DNA from 3 places in the Bacillus sp. AFS017336 genome. Region 1 is predicted to be linked to each of the others. Evidence: riboswitches for the same ligand, from Rfam matches in the RefSeq annotation. Region 1 holds a riboswitch; each other region holds the start of a gene.
What was found. A riboswitch is a leader RNA that binds a small molecule or an ion and turns the genes downstream of it on or off. The one in region 1 is predicted to bind S-adenosylmethionine.
Positions count from the first base shown of each region.

Region 2: another riboswitch for S-adenosylmethionine. It lies ahead of CN601_RS08645 (methionine ABC transporter ATP-binding protein); the one in region 1 lies ahead of CN601_RS04795 (LLM class flavin-dependent oxidoreductase).
Region 3: another riboswitch for S-adenosylmethionine. It lies ahead of mmuP (S-methylmethionine permease); the one in region 1 lies ahead of CN601_RS04795 (LLM class flavin-dependent oxidoreductase).

Region 1 covers NZ_NUCO01000010.1:103,867-108,978, forward strand. The annotation lists gene CN601_RS04790 (ATP-grasp domain-containing protein) at 1-907, opposite strand, end outside; gene CN601_RS04795 (LLM class flavin-dependent oxidoreductase) at 923-1,972, opposite strand; SAM riboswitch class I at 2,185-2,291, opposite strand; gene CN601_RS04800 (MerR family transcriptional regulator) at 2,589-3,005, opposite strand; gene CN601_RS04805 (NAD(P)-dependent alcohol dehydrogenase) at 3,255-4,295, shown strand; gene CN601_RS04810 (cupin domain-containing protein) at 4,448-4,861, shown strand; gene CN601_RS04815 (GNAT family N-acetyltransferase) at 4,965-5,112, opposite strand, start outside.
Region 2 covers NZ_NUCO01000017.1:57,668-62,779, forward strand. The annotation lists gene metQ (methionine ABC transporter substrate-binding lipoprotein MetQ) at 21-836, opposite strand; gene CN601_RS08640 (methionine ABC transporter permease) at 859-1,527, opposite strand; gene CN601_RS08645 (methionine ABC transporter ATP-binding protein) at 1,529-2,542, opposite strand; SAM riboswitch class I at 2,680-2,791, opposite strand; gene CN601_RS08650 (hypothetical protein) at 2,869-3,231, opposite strand; gene CN601_RS08655 (thioredoxin family protein) at 3,434-3,757, opposite strand; gene CN601_RS08660 (ribonuclease M5) at 3,773-4,123, opposite strand; gene gcvH (glycine cleavage system protein GcvH) at 4,491-4,874, opposite strand; gene CN601_RS08670 (arsenate reductase family protein) at 4,920-5,112, opposite strand, start outside.
Region 3 covers NZ_NUCO01000004.1:71,444-76,555, forward strand. The annotation lists gene CN601_RS02105 (MFS transporter) at 1-534, shown strand, start outside; gene CN601_RS02110 (hypothetical protein) at 568-753, shown strand; gene CN601_RS02115 (hypothetical protein) at 976-1,233, shown strand; gene CN601_RS02120 (DUF5412 family protein) at 1,442-1,825, shown strand; SAM riboswitch class I at 2,015-2,121, shown strand; gene mmuP (S-methylmethionine permease) at 2,205-3,614, shown strand; gene mmuM (homocysteine S-methyltransferase) at 3,589-4,542, shown strand; gene CN601_RS02135 (hypothetical protein) at 4,820-5,017, shown strand.

The sequences.
Region 1 (5,112 bases):
ATAAAGCTACTTCGAGCATTCCAAATTTCCCTGATTTTTCTTCTGCATCAGAATTATAGTTTGTGTTTGTATTGATATCGTAAGTATAAATTTCACCTTCAGCATTTCTTATAAATTCGATTCCAGCAATTTGGATACTGTTTTTAGCTAGAACTTCTTTATATTTAGTTAAAATTTCGTCATCAAATCCTTCAATGACTTGGAACTTAGGTTTTTCTTCTACTTCTTCACCTACTGGACAGAATAAATCTCCAATTTGGCATGCGTCTGCTGGACAAAGTTCAAATCCTTCTGAAGTATCAACTTTAACAGCATAAACAAAGTTTCCACCTACAAACTCACAACGAGTGATGTAGCTTTCTGGGGATAGAATGTATTCTTGAATAAGTGTAATGCCATCGACTGGCTCTTCGAAAGTAGGACCTTCCACATAAGCTTTTAATGCTTCTACACTATGGAATAATTGAACACCTAATCCTTTACCAGCACGATTATGCTTTGTGATAAATGACTGTCCTTCAAATTTTTCAGCTGCATTAATAATATTTTGTTTTCCAACAGCTGCAATTGTTTTTGGTGTCTTTACACCATATTTATTTAATTCTAAGTATTGTAAAACCTTACTAACTTCTAGCTTTAAAGCGCTTGTTCCATTTAATACAGTACGCCCATGTGCTTCAAGCCAAGCTAATACTTGCCCTGTAAATTCAGCTGCAAAACGATGATCACGTGTATGAGAAGAAGCGCTCATTCGACTGTAGAATATTCCTTCTGGTGGTGCTGCTGATAAATCAACCGTTCCTTCATCTAAGTGCCATTCTTCATAAGGAACACCTAGCTCCTCTAATCTTTTTGTTAAATGTACTGTCCATTCACTATTTTCATGTATAACGTATACTTTGCTCATTTTTATTTCCCCTATCTAGCTATTTATTAAACTACGTTTTTGTTCTACTAAAGGCATAACTTGCTTAGAAAAGCGTTCCATTTCCTCTAGTTGAGGAGAGAATTGTAATAATAGCAAGTCTAAGCCCGCTTCTTCGTATTGTAAAATTCGTTCTGCAATTTGTTCAGGTGTTCCAACTAAGTTTGGTCGTAACCCACGATTTGAAACCGAATAATCTTGTAATTGTATTTGTTGCTCTAATTGTGATTTTGTTGTGAAATCTTTAAAGCCTGCATAGCCGCTAGATTCCTTCACGGTTGTAATTTTTTCAAGCTCTGCAAAAGCTTCTTCTTCTGTATCGCGGCAAATAACATAAGCTGCCATACCGAAAGAACTAAATGGTGCATTAGTAGTTTGTTCGCGGCGTACTTTCATATCATTTATTTTTCGAGCAATCTCTTCAACTGTTCCACCGTGCATCACATAAGCATCACATTTTTCAGCAATTGTTTGCTTACCTTTTTCACTTTCACCTCCAGCATAAAGAAGTGGATTAGGTCTTTGAACAGGTTTTGGAGCAAGCTTCGATTCTTTTAAATCATAAAATTGACCAGAATAATTGAAGGTTTCTTCTGTCCATAACCCTTTTAGAACATCAATAAACTCTTCAGTTCGCGCATAACGCTCATCGTGCTCTGTAAAAACGCCCCCGTATTGACGTGCTTCCTCTGCCCACCAAGCTGAAACTACGTTTAACGTAAAACGGCCATTACTGATTTGATCAATATTTGCTGCCATTTTCGCTGTTACAGCTGGATTATGAAAACCTGGGCGTATCGCTGTCATAATTTCAATTTTTTCTGTCACTGCCGCTAGAGCAGCTGCGGTCGACCAAGCTTCAAGTGAATCATGTTCCGGTCCTTTTATATCATTTAAATATAATTCAGCTATTAAAGTAGTTGAGTAACCCCATTTTTCTGCTGATTGAATAACTTCTTTTGCATAATCAAAGGTTGGTGGCATCTTTTCATCGTCCACATTTCTTAACCATCCCCCAAAAATCGGTAACCAAAAACCATACTTCATTTCTATTCTCTCCCTTATTATTCAAATAAACAAGTTTTCCTATCAACTAAGTTGGAATTTTGTTTAAATAAAAAATTTTATAAAAGTAAGTTAAAAACAAATTCCATAATATTTTGTAGATTGATTAAGAGATCCCCCCTGTAATTGAGAAGTATATAAAAACACAAAAAGCCTCTTTCATTCAGAAAGAGGCATCGGAAACGATTGTTTTCGACTTATCTATCAGAATGATTTCATTCTGCAGGAAGTGGCACCGTTCCTTTTCAAGGAGGTTGCCGGACGTCATAGGGCCTGATCCCTCGGTCACTCTCGATAAGTTTCTATTATGTAATTTCATTAATTGAATAATAAGTCCTAGTAAACTGATTGTCAATATCGGATTTTAAATTCCCTTTAAGTGATAACGCTTTCATCGTTGGCGTTATTAGAAAAAATAAAATTTTATAAATTTTTTATAATATATAATAATTGTTTGTTTACGAGTTGGGATTTGCCTTTACATTGTGTAGATGTTTAGATTTTTGGAGTCATCGATCCACAACAAAATCAGTTGACTCTAAAAAAATAATGACCACCACGATTCATAACTCATTTATGAATCGGTGGGGGCTTTTGGTTACTGACAATTCAAAGTTTCTTTTTTATTGTTCTTTAAACTATTTTCCGTTCCGGCTTCTAAAGCAATTTGATAATATGAACATTTGTACTCGATAATTTCCATTGTTTTTTTTAATTGTTCCATCTGTGCTTCTACATTCGCTTTTCTTTCCATAAACATGTCAAATCTTAATTGTAATGTGGAATCCCCATCAGAACACCATTCTATGAAATTTTTAATTTCCTTTATTGGCATCCCTGTAGATTTCAGACATTCAATTATTTTTAACGCCTCTATATCAGATTCTTTAAAAACTCGTATACCACTGGTTGTCCGTTCTACAAAAGGCATAAGCCCTTCTTTGTCGTAGTATCGCAAAGTATATACCGTAAGATTCAATGCTTTTGCTACTTCCCCAATTGAATATGTCTTCACATTAATCCCTCTTTCCTAAGCATTAGACCTCGAGTTAACTCTATTATTATGAAGGGATTTTATCACGTTATTTTTTTTATGTCATATAAAAAGAAACGTGGATTCCTCAAAATCGCTTGACCTAGAGTTAACTCGAGGGATTATGATGATTGTGCAAGAGAATAAATTTAGGGTAAAAATGCATGTAAAGTTTAACCTGAGTGATTTGTTTTGTTCTCTATCAAAATATTTTTTTAGGAGGTTTTATTTATGATAACTGCAAAAGCAAGAGCTGTAGATGGTCCTGACAAGTCCTTTCGAGCTGCTGAGATTAAGCGACGTGATCTTGATTTAAATGATGTTCTAATTGAAATAAAATACGCTGGAATTTGCCATTCTGACATTCATACTGCCCACGGGGAATGGGGTCATGTGCACTATCCACTCGTACCAGGACATGAAATTGCCGGAATAGTAACGGATGTAGGAACAGAGGTAACGAAATACAAGGTTGGCGATCGTGTTGGTGTTGGTTGTATGGTAGACTCATGCGGCGATTGTGAAAACTGCCGTAAAGGTGAGGAACAATACTGTCTTAAAGGAAATACACCTACTTATGCTGGTGTTGACAAATACGGCGAGCCAACTCAGGGTGGCTACTCAACCCACATCGTTGTAACAGAAGATTTCGTGGTTAAAATACCTGATAATATTGAACTTGATGTTGCTGCACCTTTACTTTGTGCAGGTATTACTACATATTCTCCATTAAACCATTGGGGAGCAGGGCCTGGTAAGAAGGTCGCTGTTATTGGAATGGGTGGACTTGGGCATATGGCAGTTAAAATTGCACATGCACTCGGTGCAGAGGTAACCGTTCTGTCACAAACATTGAACAAAAAAGACGACGGTTTACAATTTGGAGCAAGCCACTATTATGCTACAAACGATCCAGAAACATTTAAAAATCTTGCAGGAACTTTTGATTTAATTATTAACACTGTAAGTGCAAAAATAAATATGGATGCTTATTTAAGGCTACTCAATCTAGATGGTACGCTAGTAAATGTCGGTGCCCCAGCAGAGCCGTTATCCCTAAGTGTTTTTTCACTTATAGGTCATCGTCGTTCATTTGCAGGATCTATGATTGGAGGAATTCGTGAGACTCAAGAGATGTTAGAATTCTGTGGAAAACATAACATTGTCCCTAACATTGAAGTTATTTCTGCCGATCAAATTGACGAAGCATACAAGCGAGTTTTAGCATCAGATGTGAAATATCGATTTGTCATCGACACAAGCACAATTTAATAGTTTTTCAGAGATGTTTCAAAAGCATAGTCTTTGAAACATCTTTTACTATAGACTGGCAAAAGAAATAACTTATTTAAAATCTTGAGATGTAGCCTTTAATGATAATCGACTAACTGTTAGCTTAGATTTACAATTTAGGAGGAAGTAAATTGATAAAACATGAAGAAGTAAAAAATGGTGTCATATTCCCTGTCGGCGAAAAAAATGAAGCATACGCACAATTTTTTGTAGGACAAAGTTATCTTAAAACCTTAATTGCCGATCCAAATGTAAATGTTGGTGTTGGAAATGTGACCTTTGAGCCAGGTTGCAGAAATAATTGGCATGTCCATCGAGATGGATTTCAAATATTATTAGTAACTGGTGGGGAAGGTTGGTACCAAGAAGAAGGGAAGCCCGCACAATTCTTAAAGGCTGGTGATGTAATCAACACTCACGATGGCGTGAAGCATTGGCATGGTGCTGCGAAAGATAGTTGGTTTGAGCACATTGCAATAACTGCAGGTACCCCAGAATGGTTGGAACCTGTTACAGATGAAGAATATGAAACTTCTACAAAATAAATTTCAAATAGTAACGCATCGAAACATTGTATTCGATGCGTTATTATTGTCGATGATTCATTAACAAAACTGTGACCAACTTTTCATCTCAATATTCGTTCTATTAATAATCCGATTTTAATTTAACTAAATTATACCAACTTACTCCACCATGTTTTGAATCAGATAAACCATGATTTACAAATCCTAGCTTTTCGTAAAAAGAAACTAATTCCTGTTTGCATGTTAAAGTGATTCCTATTCTTTCGTTT
Region 2 (5,112 bases), on a different contig from region 1:
GAGACATCCCCTCTAATTCATTATTGGCTTACAGGCACTACAGCACCTTTATATTTTTTAATAATGAAATCTTGAATCTCTTTAGAGTGTAATACTTTAACAAGTTCTTTGATTTCTTTTTTGTTTTTATCACCTTTACGAACAGCAACAATGTTTACGTATGGAGAATCTTTTCCTTCTAAAGCAATTGCATCTTTCATTGGATTTAGTCCAGCATCAATTGCATAGTTTGTGTTGATTAATACTGCGTCACCTTCATTGTTTTGATAAACTTTTGGAAGCATACCAGCGTCAACATTAGCTTCGAATTTTAAGTGTTTTGGATTCTCAGCGATGTCTTTAATTTGAGCAGTAGTTGGATCAATACCTGCTTTAAGTTTAATTAAACCTTCGTGTTGTAATAAGCTTAACATACGACCATGGTCAGCTACAGAGCTACTCATGATGATTTTAGCTCCATCTGGTAGATCATCTAAGCTCTTATATTTTTTAGAGTAAACACCGATTGGCTCGATGTGAATACCACCAGCGTTTTCAAATTTATAACCATTTTCTTTCATTTGAGACTCTAAATAAGGAATGTGTTGGAAATAGTTTGCATCTAATTCTTTTGAAGCTAATGCCTTATTTGGTAAAACATAATCTTGGAATTTAACAATTTTCAAGTTAATTCCTTCTTTTTTAAGAATTGGTTTAGCTTGTTCTAAAATAACTGCGTGAGGTACATTTGATGCACCTACTACTAATTCTTTATCTTTACTATTAGCACCACATGCTGCTAAAGATAATGCTAATACACCTGCTCCTAAAACGCCTGCGATTCTTTTGAATTTCATTGTCGTTTCCTCCCTAATATCATTAAGCTCTTTTATCTATTTTTGTTGTAATTAAATCACCAATAAATTGAAGAATAAACACGATTAATAAAATAATAACTGTCGCAACAAATGTAACTTCGTTATTTGAACGTTGGTACCCTTCCATAAATGCTAAGTTACCAAGTCCACCACCACCTACTACACCTGCCATTGCTGTATAACCAACAATTGCAATAGTAGTAACAGTTAAACCTGAAATAATTGCTGGTAACGCTTCTGGAATTAACACTTTTACGATGATTGTGAAAGTACTAGCTCCCATTGCTCTTGCAGCTTCAATTACACCTTTATCTATTTCACGTAAGCCTATTTCAACCATTCTTGCGTAGAATGGTGCAGCACCGATTATAAGTGCAGGTAATGCTGCTTTTGCACCAAGCATTGAACCAAGAATAAAGATTGTAAATGGAATTAGTAAAATGATTAATATGATAAACGGTATTGAACGAAAAATATTTACAAACGCTGCTAGGATTGTATTAAAAAATTTATTTTCAAGAAGTTGGTCTTTACTAGTTAAAAATAAGAATAAACCGATTATTATTCCAAAAATAAACGTTGCCACCGCACCTATAACTGTCATAAATAATGTTTCTTGAGTGGCTATTCGCATCGCTTCCCAATCGACATTTTGAAAAAGTTGTGCCATCTTATGCTACCTCCACTTCAACTTGTTTTGATTCTAAATAAGAAATTGCCTCTTTGATGTTATTTCTATCACCAACAAGTTGAATTTTCATAGTCCCATAAGATCCTTCAGCGGTTTGAACAATTTTCCCTTGCAAAATATTAACTTCAATTTCAAAGTGTTTTACTACTTCAGAAATATGCGGTTGGTCTGCTTGTCCATTTTTAAACGTTAGCTTGTAAGTATTATCATTCCCAACACTTTTAGAAATCACTTCATTGTCCAATTCTTCATCTGTGCCTTTAATTTGCTTTACAAATTTCTTCGTAATTGATTGTTTAGGACGTGTAAATACATCTACAACATGGCCTTCTTCTACAACTTGTCCATTTTCCATTACGGCAACTCGTTGGCAAATTTTCTGGATAACATGCATTTCATGTGTGATTAGAATAATCGTAATACCTAACTGCTTATTAATATTTGTAAGCAAAGCTAAGATTGAATCAGTAGTTTCTGGATCTAATGCAGAAGTTGCTTCATCACATAAAAGAACATCTGGATTATTAGCTAATGCTCTTGCAATTCCAACACGTTGCTTTTGTCCACCACTTAGTTCAGAAGGATAAGCATTTTCTCTTCCTTCAAGTCCCACTAGTTTGACTAATTCCTTCGCACGAGTAATGCTTTCCTGTTTAGGTACTTTAGCAATTTCAAGTGGGAAAAGTATATTTTCTAATACAGTTCTTGACCATAATAAATTAAAATGTTGGAAAATCATTCCTATTTTCTGTCTTGCTTTTCTTAATTGACTAGATGAACATTTCGAAATAGATTGACCATTAATAATAACCTCACCTGATGTTGGTGATTCAAGTCCGTTTAGCATACGTAATAGCGTACTTTTCCCTGCGCCGCTATATCCGATCATGCCAAAAATCTCACCTGCACTAATCGTTAACGATACATTTTGTACCGCGGTAACTGTGCCTTTTTTACCCTTGTATATTTTACTTACATTATTTATTTGAATCATACTAGTTCTCCTTTCAAAACATTCTAACAACTCATTCTTCAATTTTTTGTAAGAACGTACTTTTTTAGTCGCATAATACAAAAAAACCTTTCAACTCACATGAGCAGAAAGGTTTTACATACAAAAAGTATTCCTTTCTCTCATCTCTCAAAGCAATTTGCTTTGCAGGAATTAGCACCATTTCAATGACGATCATTGACGGTTGCTGGGTTTCATAGGGCACAGTCCCTCCACCTCTCTCGATAAGAGTTAATCTTACGATATATTAAGTTGTTTAACGTATTTCTTTAACGTAAGTCCAATTCTACAAACTTAGACACAAGTTGTCAACAATTTTCCAAAAGTTTTTTATCACTTTCTACACTTGTATATTGAAAAATTGTTTCAATCAGTAGTAATAAGCGGTAATTCCCATCAAATGAAGCATCCTTTAGCTTTAACAATAGACTTAATCTCTGCGAACCTGAATATAGCGATTCCCATCCATCTTTTGTAAAGTTAACTCTAAGTTGAGGTATTGAGCGATCGATTACCTCAATAAAAGGTGCCTTTTTGCTAAATCTAACAAATAGTTTTTCATTTATTCCGTTAAACTCTACTATTTTTTCTTCAATTGGTAAAATAATTTGTAAATATTCTTTTTTTATAAATAAGTTTTTAGCTTGTCCAACCCACTCCTTAATTTCCATCTTAAACACCTCTTTTTGGATTCTTTAATCTATTTTCTCATAGATTAGAGGTGTGTTCTTTATATTTCGCTCGACATTTACTTGATAAAAATCTATTATTTAATATTATTTCTACACAATTCAACTCATTTCCCGAGAAATATGTCTAAAAACAGGAAATAGTTTAAGGCAATTAAAAAAGAGCGCATCATTTTGAATGCGCTCATCGTTTAATATATAAATTATATTTTTTTAACAGTTCATGTAAATATGGAACAGATTGGAAAGCGTAGATTTTTTGTTTCATTTCCCCATTTTCAAAAATAAGTAAACAAGGTACACTTTCGATCTTCCAGCTTTGAGCTTCCTCCACAATTTCATTAATATTTACCTTACTCATTGGTAAATTCGGCAGAATCTCGTTAACAATTTCTAGCATTTTTGATGCTACTTGGCATGTACCACACATTGCGGTATATATATAAATCACGGTAGTCTCTTTTGACTGTATTCTTTGCATTAAATCTGTCTTTGTCCATTGCTGCATGATCATTATTCCTCTTTAATTTGTTCGTAAATAATCCGTAAATACTGAAATATCCGCTCCTAATAATACACTTGCTAAATGTTGACTTGGAGCTGTTGCTACTTCTCGATAACTTCGATCAATGTACAGATGTTCAGCCTGTGGAAATTCTCTTTTTAACAATCTTCTAAGCTTCTCACCAGCCTCATCTGCATCGACTAACACATAAATTTCTCTTAAATCTAACATTTCAGCAAGCTCATCTAGCTTTGAAGTACCAACTGTACCATTCGTACAGATAATATCTACAGGCTCCTTTATAATCGTCTGTATTTTTCTCTTATCAGTAGTACCTTCGACAATGATAACTTTTCTTTGATCTTCAATATTCACTGGGCATCACCTAATGTATAGGACTCAAAAACTTTTGACTAAAAATCTTTTGTATATAGTATATTCGATTTTCCCTTTGTTGTTTCCTTTTTTTCCCTAAATGAAAATGTCCCTTTAAATTATGTTTTATGTAAATAAGTTAAGCTTTATTACTGCAATTATACACATAAATTTAAAAAAACACCCATGTGGACACTTCAGACTATTGGCAAACGCACGCGTTCTTCGTTACTTCAACTGTTTGCGATTCTAATTACTGCCTAGTATAACGCCGCTCTGAATCATCCAACTTGTCTTGATGTTTTATCAATGAAATTTCTATAAATAAAAGCGCCCCAAAAGGACGCTTAATGTAAGATAATTAGTCTTGGTTAATCATTTCTTCGTATTGACCAGCAGTCATTAACTCATCAAGTTCAGAAGCGTTTGTAGCTTCAACAACTACCATCCATGCTTTTTCGTAAGGAGATTCGTTTACGAATTCAGGATTTTCATCTAGATCAGCATTTACTTCAATTACTTTACCGCTGATTGGAGCATAAAGTTCAGATACTGTTTTTACAGACTCAACGCTACCGAATGGCTCATTGATAGTAAGATCGTCGCCTACTTCTGGTAGCTCAACAAATACGATATCTCCAAGCTCTGATTGAGCAAAATGAGTAATACCGATATAGTATTTATTACCTTCAACTTTTACCCACTCATGTTCTTCTGAATAACGTAGTTCCTTTGGAATTGACATTGTGAAATCCTCCTCTGATTAATTACCTTAAATTTTATAGTTATTTTATAACCAAACTTTTTCAAATACTTCTTCATTAAAACCAACTGTTGCTTGATCTCCATTAAAAACTAGAGGTCTTTTAATTAATTTACCATCGGAACTTAGTAGTTCTAATAGCTCGTCCTCAGTTTTTGTTGGAATAACATCCTTCAATCCAAGCTCACGATATTTAACGCCACTTGTATTAAATAATTTA
Region 3 (5,112 bases), on a different contig from region 1:
CAACATTTTGAAGGCAAAACATTAAAATTGGCAGTATCTTTACCATTCCTCTTTGCTGCTATTTGTCAAATTGGAGTTGCCCTAATTTCCGATCGTATTTATCGCAAAACAGGAGATATTCGCAGGAGCAGAATAAATCTTGCAGGTAGTTCAATGGTTTTATCAGGTATTTGTTTATACATTGGAAGTATCGCGGATTCAAGTGGTATTGCCATTTTTTGCTTCATCCTTGCACCGGGCTTTGCGATTGTGATTTTATCGCTCGCACCAGCAATGCTTATGGAGTTCTTTTCTCCTAAAAATATCGGGAAAGCACAAGGGACGTATGTTGCTCTATCAAGTTCAACAAGTATTATTGCCCCAGTAATATTCGGCAACTTTATAGAAAAGTCTGCATCCGAGGCAATTGGGTATGGATATGGGTTCCTAATAACCGCATTAGTTATGTTTGTTTTTGGATTATTATTTTGGATTACAGTACGCCCAGCGAAACAAACTAATGCTACTGTAAATATCGGTGAACAAGTCATTTAATCATAAACATAATTTAATTGAGGAGGAAAATACATGTGCAAATTTAAAAAAGACATTAATGGGATCGATTGTTGTGTAGAATGTAATGAAGAATTATCCATTATGGAGCGAAATCGCAGTAATTGTTGGAGTTGTCAAGATAAGGTAACCGAAACATACTCAGACGATCATATAGAAATGGAGGATAAAGTAAGAACTGCAAAACAGATTAATTTTTGAAAATAAAAGGATATAGTTTTTAAGAGGACCCTACTACCCTATTAAAAACAATATGAAAGAGAAGCTCTGCATTCAATTTGAATGTAGATGCTTCTCTATTTTTAATTTGCCTCTGTTTAAGTGGATGATTTTCTTATTCAAGTACATGGAAGTTTATGGAACAGGGATTTCAGTAAATCATGCCGAATAATATCTAGTAAATTAATACTTAAGGAGAAAAAAATGAAAAAGATTATCAAATATGTAGTATTATCACCCATAATTTTTTATTTACTTTTAATACTTTTAGTAAAATGTGGATTTGACGAGTATAATGCATTTGGTTTTACACTTTCAATATTTTTAGGTGCTATTATTGGTCTATTAGTAATGATTTATAAAAGACTTTCAAAAGATACACTAGAAACTGATAAAGTAAAAGCTGCTTATGATCATTACCGGAAAGAAAAAGGAGTTAAAAATCAACTAGAGGAAATTTAATGAACTCTTATACGACTAACACAATGCTTTAGTTGAACAACGTGATCGATGATATTGTCGGTCTTTTTTTATTGTACAAAATGGCAGTTTAGATAGATGAAAGAGGCTTAGAAATATAGTTAAATAATCTGCAAAAGAAGGAAAAATTTTCCTCTAAATAGAAATGAATATACTTAGATATCAATTTTTATAGGGAGAATTTTAAATTATGATTAAACGAAAAGTAGTCATATACACTATTATTGTAATTTCTGTATGCATTAGTGCTTTTTATTTTTTAAATTCTAATCAGACAAACTCAATTACAGCATTGGAGGATGTCAATGTTAAAAACCTTGATATAATTAAACAAATTGAATCTCCTGACAAGAAACATAAACTAACGATTTATTTAAATGGCGGAGTATTTATGAAGTCAGATTATAGTTATATTGGTCAGTTGAGTTCTAAAGACAAGAAGGAAAAAGAAAGATTTATATTGTGGTTACCAGGTGAACCTTTTAGTATTCAATGGATCAATAATAAAGAAATATTAGTGAATCAGAACCAAATTAATATCAACAGTGAAACCTATGATTTCAGAAATATGTAAAGTCTTATTGAGCTAACGCAGTGCATTAGTTCAATAACAATCGGCTGCTTCGGCGGCCGTTTTTTATTCAACAAAATGGCAGATTAGTTGCATAAGATATGATAATAAGTTAATAATTAATAATTTTTTAAAAAAACAGAATTATCTTGACAATTATCGAATGGATTGATATGGTTATAAAAAAAATATTTCTTATCCAGAGAGGTGGAGGGACTGGCCCTTTGAAGCCTCAGCAACAGGTCTACTTAAGTAGACACTGTGCTAATTCCAGCGGGTGATAACCTGATAGATGAGAGCTTTCGTTTTTATTTGTCAGTAGCGCACTCTTTTTTAGAGTGCGTTTTTGTTTTTTCTGGATAGTAACTAAAGGAGAGTAGGAATGGGGAACAAAAATGGGCAAGAATTTCAAAGGAACATGCAAGCACGTCATTTAGTCATGCTATCACTTGGTGGGGTGATTGGAACTGGCTTATTCTTAAGCTCGGGCTACACTATTCAACAAGCTGGCCCGTTTGGAACAATACTATCCTATCTGATTGGTGCGCTAGTGGTTTATCTAGTTATGCTGTGTTTAGGAGAGCTTTCCGTACATATGCCTGAAACTGGCTCATTTCACAGTTATGCAGTTAAATACATTGGACCGGCTACAGGGTATACAGTAGCCTGGTTGTATTGGTTAACTTGGACTGTTGCTTTAGGTTCTGAATTTACAGCCGCAGGATTACTTATGAAGCGATGGTTTCCATCGATTAATGTTTGGATATGGAGTGCTATTTTTGCCATTTTGATCTTTGTATTAAATGTCATGACTGTTAAATTTTTCGCCGAATCAGAATTTTGGTTTTCATCGATAAAGGTTATAGCTATTGTGATTTTTATTGTTTTAGGAGCAGCGGCAATGCTAGGGTTTCTTCCGATGAGTCATTCAAAAGCAGCACCATTATTTTCTAATTTTACAAGTGGAGGTTTATTTCCTCATGGTGCTACGGGCATTATAATGACCATGCTTGCGGTTAATTTTGCTTTTTCGGGAACAGAATTAATAGGCATTGCAGCTGGAGAAACCGCGAACCCGGAAAAAATGATACCGAAGGCCATTCGAACTACTCTGTGGAGATTGATCATCTTTTTTGTAGGAACGATTTTTGTTTTATCTGCGTTATTGCCTATTTCCGATGCTGGTGTATTAGAGAGCCCTTTTGTTGCAGTTCTAGAACGAATTGGGGTGCCATATTCAGCTGACATAATGAATTTCGTTATCTTAACAGCTATTTTATCTGCGGCAAACTCAGGCCTTTATGCCTCTTCTAGAATGCTTTGGTCACTTGCTAATAAGAATACGATATCTCCGATTTTTGGAAAAATGACGAAGCAAGGTGTTCCAATTAACGCCGTCATTTTCAGCATGGTGGGTGGAGCTTTGGCTTTGCTCTCAAGTATTGTGGCACCAGATACTGTCTATATCGTACTTGTTTCCATTTCCGGTCTAGCAGTAGTTGTAGTTTGGATGAGTATTAGTGCTTCCCAGTTCCTATTTCGCAGACAATTTTTGAAAGAAGGAAATTCTGAAAAGGACTTGATTTATCGCACACCACTGTATCCATTAGTACCAATTGCTTCTTTTATCCTTTGTCTGGCATCGTGTATTGGAATTGCATTCGATCCAACACAGAGAATTGCCTTATATTGCGGCATACCGTTTATTTTGTTTTGCTATGGAAGTTATTATCTAACAAAAAATTTAAAAAAGAGGGGCGTAGATTATGTCGAACAAAGTCAATCCAATTGATGCTATTTTATCCCAACATTCCATTATGCTTCTTGACGGAGCATTAGCTACAGAATTGGAGGCGCATGGATGTAATTTGGACGATCCCCTTTGGTCGGCACGTGTGTTACTAGAAAATCCGGAACTTATTTATCAGGTTCATTCGGACTATTTTCGTGCTGGTGCGGACTGTGCCATAACAGCAAGCTATCAAGCTACTATTAGTGGTTTTTCCGCGCGTGGAATACAAGAACAGGAAGCTTTGGAATTAATTAAGAAAACGGTGTTACTTGCAAGAAGGGCAAGAGATGATTTTTGGAAGGAAAATAAGCAAACGAATAGGCCTAAACCATTGGTTGTTGCATCGGTTGGGCCGTACGGGGCTTACCTTGCAGATGGTTCAGAGTATGTAGGCAACTATGGTGTGACAGATAAAACATTAGCAGACTTTCACCGTTCGAGAATGTCAGCGTTAATTGAAGCAGGTGCAGATCTATTGGCATTTGAAACGATCCCTTCCTTGCAAGAAGCAAGAGTATTAGATACATTATTACGTGAGTATCCAGAAACATATGCGTGGCTTTCCTTTTCGTTAAAAAATGAGAAAGAGATTAGTGAAGGTATGAAACTCGTAGAGTGTGCACGAGTTTTTGAGAAAAGTGAACAAATTGTAGCGATAGGCATCAATTGTGCGCCAGTAACCGTTGTGACTGGTGCAATACAAGAGTTGAGGGCAAACACCAAAAAACCGATTATTGTTTATCCAAACTCTGGTGAAACTTATAATCCAGAAACAAAAACATGGAATGGTCATGAACAATGTAATGTGTTGGATATTCAATCTGAAGAATGGTACCAAGCAGGTGCACGTTTAATAGGTGGATGCTGTAGAACGACACCTTATCATATTGAGGAGATATCGAACAAGTGGCGTTCTTCCGAGTATTGAACCAATTGAAGGTGAAGCGTAATTAAAGATAACAAAGAGGTTAATTTAGTTATTCAAAAAATAGTTCATATTTCTGAAAGTTATTGAACTAACGCATGCTTTAGTTCAATAACAATCGGCTGCTTCGGCGGTCGTTTTTTTATTCAACAAAGTGGCAGTTTAATTGAACAGAATTAGTAAAGTTTTTTTATTCGGAATCCGAAAAATATGGTAAGTTTATATCATGTTACATAACAATATCGAATTACTTTTTGAAGGGAAAAAAGGGGAATCAACCATGAATAATTTAAAGACTATATTTTCAATCGAATGGAAAAGAATGGGAATTATTTTGCTATTTACTTTAGTGGTAGTTACAAAATGGTCAGAACATGATTACGATTTTTACTTTTGGTTGGTTTTATTCTCGTTAATTATTTCTATATTTGTTGCAGTTTTCAATGTTACACAAATATATAAAAGAACAGATTTATAAGGATTTCTTATACAACTAACGCACTGCGTTAGTTGTATAACTTTTTAATTAAATCAACAAAAGGGACTGTATACGCTCGTCATTGCCAACAGTAC